2 linked regions of the Thermobifida alba genome follow. The protein of the gene in region 1 interacts with the protein of each later gene in a pairwise test. Links are inferred from orthologs where the notes say so. Each region holds a gene or a part of one and is shown on either strand. Other genes may lie near its edges. The genes, in order: FOF52_RS20865 and FOF52_RS09095.

Region 1 (4,507 bases):
GGAAGTCCCCGACCTCCCCTCCGGGAGTCCCCTACCCCGGACCGGGGACGGCCTCGCCCCGAGAACGCGAAAGGCCCCCGGCCGCAGTGGCCGGGGGCCTGGAGAGTCACGCGGAGGCCGCGCTACTCGTCGTCCTCATCGTCGCGGGCCAGCCAGGTGGCCAGCCGGTCGACGGCGGTCTCGAACTCCGGGTGCAGGTCGGTGAAGGTCCGCAGCTGCTCGGCGAGCCACGCCAGACTGACCTCCTCCTCGCCGCGGCGCTTCTCCAACTCCTCGATTCCGCGATCGGTGAAGTACATCGGCCTCCTGCCTCAGGCGGTCGGCGGGAAGACGGTGTTCACCAGAGCCTGCTGCTCCACCTCGTGCCGCTTGGCGGAACCCGCGGCGGGAGAGGAGCTCGCGGAACGCGACACCCGGGTGAACGGGCGGTCGAGCTGCTCGGAGAAGACCAGCGCCACGAACGGCCACGGCCCCATGTTCGCCGGCTCCTCCTGCACCCACAGCACCTCGCCCGCGTTGGGGAAGGCCTTGAGCTGCTGGCGGATCTCGTCGATCGGCAGCGGGTAGAGCCGCTCCACCCGGATGATCGCGGTGTGGGTGTCCCCGGTCTTCTTCCGGGCGGCGTCCAGCTCGTAGTAGAGCTTGCCGGAGCACAGCACCACGCGCCGCACGTCGTCCGGCGCGATACCGCTGGTGTCCGGGATGAGCGGCTGGAACGATCCGGAGGTGAACTCCGAGACCGCCGAGACCGCCGCCTTGTGCCGCAGCATCGACTTGGGCGTGAACACGATCAGCGGACGCTGGTACGGCGACTTCACCTGCCAGCGCAGCAGGTGGAAGTAGTTCGCCGGGGTCGTCGGGATGGTGACCGTCATGTTCTCCTGCGCGCACAGCTGCAGGAAGCGCTCGATGCGCGCGGAGGAGTGGTCCGGTCCCTGGCCCTCGTACCCGTGCGGCAGCAGCAGGGTGACGCTGGAGCGCTGGCCCCACTTCTGCTCACCCGAGCTGATGTACTCGTCGATGACGGTCTGCGCGCCGTTGACGAAGTCGCCGAACTGCGCCTCCCAGGCGACCAGGGCGTCGGGGCGTTCCAACGAGTAGCCGTACTCGAAGCCCAGGGCCGCGTACTCGCTCAGCAGCGAGTCGTGCACGTAGAACTTCGAGGTGCCCCGGTCGAAGGCCTTGAGCGGGGTGTGCTCCGCACCGGTCTTGCGGTCCACCAGGACGGCGTGCCGCTGGCCGAAGGTGCCGCGGCGGCTGTCCTGGCCGACCAGGCGCACCGGGTGGCCGTCGATCAGCAGCGAGCCGAACGCCAGCGTCTCGCCGAGCGCCCAGTCGATCGCGTCCTCCTCGACCATCCGGACGCGGCGCTGCAGCTGGGGCAGCAGCCTCGGGTGCACGGTGAAGCCCTCCGGCAGCGAGACCTGGGTCTCCACCACCCGCTTGATGACCTCCTCGCTGACCGCCGTCTCGGTGGCGGAGTGGTCGATCCTGCCCTCGGTGAACACCTCGGGCTTGATCACCGACCCCGGTTCGATCGGGTTCTTCGCGGCCTCGCGGGTCTCGGTGAAGGCGCGCTCCAGCTGCTCCTGGTAGTCGCGCAGCGCCTGCTCGGCCTCCTCCACGGAGATGTCGCCGCGGCCGATCAGCGCCTCGGTGTACAGCTTGCGGGTGGACCGCTTGGCGTCGATCACGTCGTACATCAGCGGCTGGGTGAACGAGGGGTTGTCGGCCTCGTTGTGCCCGCGACGCCGGTAGCAGACCAGGTCGATGACGACGTCCTTGTTGAACGCCTGCCGGTAGGCGAAGGCCAGCTGGGCCACCCGGACCACGGCCTCGGGGTCGTCCCCGTTGACGTGGAAGATCGGCGCCTGGACCATGCGGGCCACGTCGGTGGCGTAGACGCTGGAGCGGCTGTCCTTGGGCGAGGTGGTGAAGCCCACCTGGTTGTTGACGATGATGTGCACGGTGCCGCCGGTGCGGTAGCCGCGCAGCTGCGACAGGTTCAGGGTCTCGGCCACCACGCCCTGACCGGCGAACGCGGCGTCGCCGTGGATCAGGATCGGCAGGACGGTGAAGCCGTTGGAGCCCTTGTTGAGGACGTCCTGCTTGGCGCGCACGATGCCCTCGGCGACCGGGTTGACGGTCTCCAGGTGGCTGGGGTTGGCGGCCAGCGTGATCGCGATCTTCTCACCGTCGGGCGTGGTGAAGGTGCCCTCGGTGCCCAGGTGGTACTTGACGTCGCCCGACCCGTGGGCGCTGCGCGGGTCGAGGTTGCCCTCGAACTCGCCGAAGATCTGCGCGTAGGACTTGCCGCAGATGTTGGCCAGCACGTTGAGGCGGCCGCGGTGCGCCATGCCGATGACGACCTCGTCCAGCTGGGCCTTGGCGGCCTTGGAGATCACCCCGTCCAGCAGCGGGATCAGGGACTCTCCGCCCTCCAGGGAGAAGCGCTTCTGACCCACGTACTTGGTCTGGAGGAAGGTCTCGAACGCCTCGGCGCTGTTGAGGCGGCGCAGGATGTGCAGCTGCTCCTCGCGGCTGATCTTCTCCGGCTCCCGCTCGACGCGGGCCTGGATCCACTCCCGTTCCTCGGGGCTCTGGATGTGCATGTACTCGATACCCACCGTGCGGCAGTAGGTGTCGCGCAGCACGCCCAGGATCTCGCGGAGCGTCATGACCGGCTTGCCGCCGAAGCCGCCGGTGGGGAACTCGCGGTCCAGGTCCCACAGCGTGAGGCCGTGTTCCAGGACGTCGAGGTCGGGGTGGCGGCGCTGCTTGTACTCCAGCGGGTCGGTGTTGGCCATCAGGTGCCCGCGCACGCGGTAGGCGTGGATGAGCTCCTGGACCCGGGTGGCCTTGTCGAGCTGGCTGTCCCGGTTGATCGAGATGTCCTGCACCCAGCGCACCGGTTCGTAGGGGATGCGCAGGGCCTCGAAGATCTCGTCGTAGAAGCCGTCCTCGCCGAGCAGCAGCTGGTGGATGGTGCGCAGGAACTCGCCCGACTGCGCACCCTGGATGATGCGGTGGTCGTAGGTGGAGGTCAGCGTCATGACCTTGCTGATGGCCAGGTCGTTCAGGGTCTCCGGGGAGGCGCCCTGGAACTCGGCCGGGTACTCCATGGCGCCCACGCCCAGGATGGTGCCCTGGCCCGGCATCAGCCGCGGCACCGAGTGCACGGTGCCGATACCGCCCGGGTTGGTGAGGCTGATGGTGGTGCCCTGGAAGTCCGCCACGGTGAGCTTGTTGGTGCGGGCCTTGCGCACCACCTCCTCGTAGGCGCTCCAGAACTCCTTGAAGTTCATGGTGTCGGCGGCCTTGATGTTCGGCACCACCAGCTGCCGGGAGCCGTCCGACTTGGCCAGGTCGATCGCCAGCCCGAAGTTGACGTGCTCGGGCTTGACCACGGCGGGCTTGCCGTCGATCTCGGTGTAGGAGTAGTTCATCACCGGGACCGACTCCAGCGCCTTGACCATGGCGTAGCCGATCAGGTGGGTGAAGGAGACCTTGCCGCCCTGTCCGCGCCGCAGGTGGTTGTTGATCACGATGCGGTTGTCGAACAGCAGCTTCACCGGCACCGACCGCACACTCGTGGCGGTGGGCAGGGCGAGGCTGGACTCCATGTTGGCGGCGGTGCGCGCCGACGCTCCGCGGAGCCGTTCCTCGGACACCGCGAGCGCCTCACCGGCAGCGCCCTCGGGCTTCGTGGCGGATGCGGACGTGGTCGCGGCAGATCGGGCGGGGGAGGCCTTGGCCGCGCCGCCGGTGGCTGCCTTCGGGGCCGCGGCCTTGGCCGCGCCGCTGGCACCGTTTCCGACGGATGAGGTGCCCTTGGCAGGGGAGGTTGCCCCGTCGGCGGCGGATCCGGACTTGTAGTCCGCGAAGAAGTTCCACCATGCCTTGTCAACAGAGTTGGGGTCGGCGAGGTACTTCCGGTGAAGCTCGTCGACCAACCACTCGTTCGGGCCGAAATCGGTCAGGGGTTGGGATGCCTCAGACGACACGGCGGAGATCGCCCTCTTCCGCAGCTCGCTTGTGAATTGATGGTGAGACGGGTGGTCAGGTGGATGTGGCTGTACTGCGTGTGACCACGCCAGGGCAGGCCCCAGCGGCCCGTCTCGTGGTAACAGGCTACTTTGCCAGAGGCACCCGCGGCACCTCCAGCACAGTGCCACGCTGGGATATACCTAACATTTATTCACAAATCAAGGGAGGCACCAGCGAGGATCGCCGGTGCCCTGCTGCTGGAGAGCGGAGTTGGGCGGTGTCCCGTGCAACATCCCCACCTCCGCTTGCGGCTAATCCTGTGATCTGCTTCACATTTTTGCACAGGTGGTGGGGGAGGGCCGTCGAAGCAGCTCAAAAGCGGACATCGCGCCGGTTCCGGCGCGTCCCGCCCGGGGCGGAGCGCCCCGTGTCGAAACCGTGTCCCAAAACGACCGCGCACCGGGCGCGGATCGGGTACTTTCCTCTGGCCCCGTGGTGCCGCGGCGGACGGCGGTGCTGC
Region 2 (3,202 bases), 2.6 Mb from region 1 along the record:
ACGGCGCGGTTGACCCCCACCAGCTCCACCAGCGGCTTGGTGCCGGTGAGGTCGGGCACCAGGCCCAGCGCCGGCTCCTTCATGCACAGCCGGGCGGTGTCGGACAGGACGCGGATGTCGCAGGAGAGGGCGAGTTGGAACCCGGCGCCGATGGCGTGCCCGCGGACCGCGGCGACGGAGACGATGTCGGCGCGCCGCAGCCACAGGAACCCCTCCTGGTAGGCGGCGATCGTCCGCTCCAGGGCCGCGGTGTCGCCGGGGTCGCGGGCCAGCAGGGTGAGCGGTGTCGGCTCGCCGTCGACGTCGCCGGAACGGAACATGTCCAGGTCGATTCCGGAGGAGAAGGTCGGGCCCTCTCCGGTGACGACGACGATTCGGACACGGTCCGGAAGCGTGTGGCCGATACGGGCCAACTCGGTCCACATCCGGCCGGTCATGGCGTTGCGCCGCCGGGGCCGCGACAGCGTGATCCGCGCGACCTCGCCGTCGATCGCCAGTCCCAGACCGGCCGCGGCCAGTTCTTCTTCCGTGGGGGCCGTCGTCTGCTGCGCCATCGCACGCCTTTCACCTGTGGGGCCGCGGGCCCACCCGCTTTCTACCGATCAGTAACATAGCAGTCCGCGGGCCGCTGCCCCGAAGGTCACCCCCTGCTGCGCCGGGTGGCTCCTCCCCTGCCGCGCAGGGTCGCCCCCGCCTCGGTCAGCAGTCGGTGCACGAAGCCGTAGGACCGGCCCGTCGCCGCGGCCAGGGAGCGGATGCTCTCACCGTTGTCGTAACGCCGCTTCAGGTCGGAGGCCAGGTCCGACCGCTCGTCTCCGGTCACCCGGGTGCCTTTTCTCAACGTCTCGGCCACGAGTACCTCCCGATGCTCTCGGCACGGCAACGAAGTCGCTTGCTGCCATGATCAGACATGGTGGCTCCAGTGGGCTACCCATTGAGGCCGGAAAACCACGCGTATCTCCGCCCGACCGTGTTTCGGATGCGGTGAAACCGTGTCCGAAACGGCTCAGGCCAGCGCGATGAGGTCGGTGAACTCCGCGTCCCAGAGGTCCTCCACCCCGTCGGGCAGCAGGATGACCCGCTCCGGCTGCAGCGCCTCCACCGCGCCCTCGTCGTGGGTCACCAGGACGATCGCGCCCCGGTAGTTGCGCAGTGCGGCGAGGATCTCCTCCCGGCTGGCCGGGTCCAGGTTGTTGGTCGGCTCGTCCAGCAGCAGCACGTTGGCGCTGGAGACCACGAGGGCGGCCAGCGCCAGCCGGGTCTTCTCCCCGCCCGAGAGCACCCCGGCGGGCTTGTCCACGTCGTCACCGCTGAACAGGAAGGACCCCAGCACCCGCCGGGCCTCCACCTCGGGCAGGTCCGGTGCGGCGCTCATCATGTTCTCCAGCACCGTGCGGTCGGTGTCCAGGGTCTCGTGCTCCTGGGCGTAGTAGCCCAGCCGCAGCCCGTGCCCCCGGATCACCCGGCCGGTGTCGGGCTGCTCCACCCCCGCCAGCAGCCGCAGCAGCGTGGTCTTGCCCGCGCCGTTCAGTCCGAGGACGACCACCCGACTGCCCCGGTCGACGGCCAGGTCCACCCCGGAGAAGACCTCCAGCGACCCGTAGGACTTGCTCAGCCCCTCGGCGGCCAGGGGGGTGCGCCCGCTGGGCGCGGGATCGGGGAAGCGCAGCTTGGCGACCCGTTCGGAGGTCCGCTCCCCCTGCACCGAGTCCAGCAGCCGCTCGGCCCGGTGGAGCATCTGCTGGGCCGCGCGGGCCTTGGTGGCCTTGGAGCGGAACCGCTCGGCCTGCTTCTGCAGCGCCGACGCCTGCTTCTCGGCGTTGCTCCGCTCCCGCCTGCGCCGCCGCTCGTCGGCCTCGCGCTGCGCCAGGTAGGCCTTCCAGCCCATGTTGTAGACGTCGATGACGCTGCGGTTGGCGTCCAGGTAGAACACCTTGTTGACGACGTGCTCGACCAGGTCCACGTCGTGGCTGATGACGATGAGCCCGCCCTGGTGCGACCTGAGGAAGTCGCGCAGCCAGACGATGGAGTCGCCGTCGAGGTGGTTGGTGGGCTCGTCCAGCAGCAGCGTGTCGGCCCCGCTGAACAGGATGCGGGCCAGTTCCACCCGCCGCCGCTGCCCGCCGGAGAGGGTGCGCAGCGGCTGGGTGAGGACACGCTGCTCCAGGCCCAGGCTGGAGGCGATCGACGCGGCCTCGGCCTCGGCCGCGTAACCGCCGAGCACATGCAGGCGCTCCTCCAGTCGCGCGTAGGCGCGCACCCCCTGGTCGCGGATCTTCGGCACGTCGCTGGCCATCTTCTGCTCGGCCTCGCGCAGCTTGCGCAGCACCTCGTCGATACCGCGCGCCGCCAGGATGCGGTCGCGGGCCACCACGTCCAGGTCGCCGGTGCGCGGGTCCTGCGGCAGGTAGCCGATCGTGCCCGACGTGGTGACCCTGCCCGAGGCCGGAATCCCCTCGCCGGCCAGCACCTTGGTCAGAGTGGTCTTGCCCGCGCCGTTGCGGCCGACCAGACCGATCCGGTCGCCGGGCCCCACCTGGAAGGAGGTGGGTTCCAACAGCAGGCGGGCGCCCACACGGAGTTCGAGGTCAGAGGCGATGAGCATGGGTCTTCGAGGGCTTTCTCGCTACGGCTGCGGGGTGGGCCGGGCACCGGGAAGACGTGCCGGCCGCGGGGAAGACGCGGGGCCCCGGTCCGGGGAGTCGCACCCGACAACCCTAGTCGCTGCGGCGCGCGGGGCCGTCGGTCCTCTCGCTTCGACGGCGCGTGCGCGCCGATTATTCCCCGGCACCGCCGTTGCGGCGCGCCTCGTCCGCCCCCTCGGCGCCCTCCGCGCGGCCCCCGGGCCGCGCGGCGGCCGGGGACTGCGCGGCCGTTGCGGCCCCGGAGCGCTGCCGCGCGGCCTCCGCCTCCTCCGAGCGCTCCTGGCGCCGGGCCTCGGCCACGGTGAACGGCCGGTTGCGCAGCAGCGCGGCCAGCACCGCGGCGACCGGCGTGGCCAGGAACGCCCCGGTGATGCCGCCGATGATGGATCCCACGGAGATGGACAGCAGGACCACGGCCGCGGGCAGGTCCAGGGACCGCCCGTAGACGCGGGGCGCGATGATGTGGCTCTCCAACTGCTGCACGGCGAGGGTCCCCGCCAGCACGACCAGCGCCATCCACAGCCCCTCGACCACCAGGGCCACCAGCACCGAGACGA

Evidence for each region.
Region 2: the proteins of FOF52_RS20865 (region 1) and FOF52_RS09095 interact in binary tests that used the Escherichia coli proteins (3 or more experiments, as listed by UniProt). The link is inferred for Thermobifida alba from one-to-one orthologs.

Annotation. Positions count from the first base shown.
Region 1 is NZ_CP051627.1:4,651,466-4,655,972, forward strand. Bases 112-4,312 are described here. They hold FOF52_RS20865 (multifunctional oxoglutarate decarboxylase/oxoglutarate dehydrogenase thiamine pyrophosphate-binding subunit/dihydrolipoyllysine-residue succinyltransferase subunit), read right to left. Parts: upstream 4,005-4,312; coding sequence 312-4,004; downstream 112-311. Other genes in these bases: FOF52_RS20860 (DUF6104 family protein), read right to left, coding at 123-299. UniProt on the Escherichia coli protein: E1 component of the 2-oxoglutarate dehydrogenase (OGDH) complex which catalyzes the decarboxylation of 2-oxoglutarate, the first step in the conversion of 2-oxoglutarate to succinyl-CoA and CO(2).
Region 2 is NZ_CP051627.1:2,069,909-2,073,110, forward strand. Bases 307-3,202 are described here. They hold FOF52_RS09095 (ABC-F family ATP-binding cassette domain-containing protein), read right to left. Parts: upstream 2,606-3,202; coding sequence 1,007-2,605; downstream 307-1,006. Other genes in these bases: FOF52_RS09085 (enoyl-CoA hydratase/isomerase family protein), read right to left, coding at 307-554; FOF52_RS09090 (helix-turn-helix domain-containing protein), read right to left, coding at 641-853; FOF52_RS09100 (AI-2E family transporter), read right to left, coding at 2,778-3,202. Outside these bases: more of FOF52_RS09085, read right to left, coding at 1-306. UniProt on the Escherichia coli protein: Genetic data indicate it may be involved in ribosome assembly or function.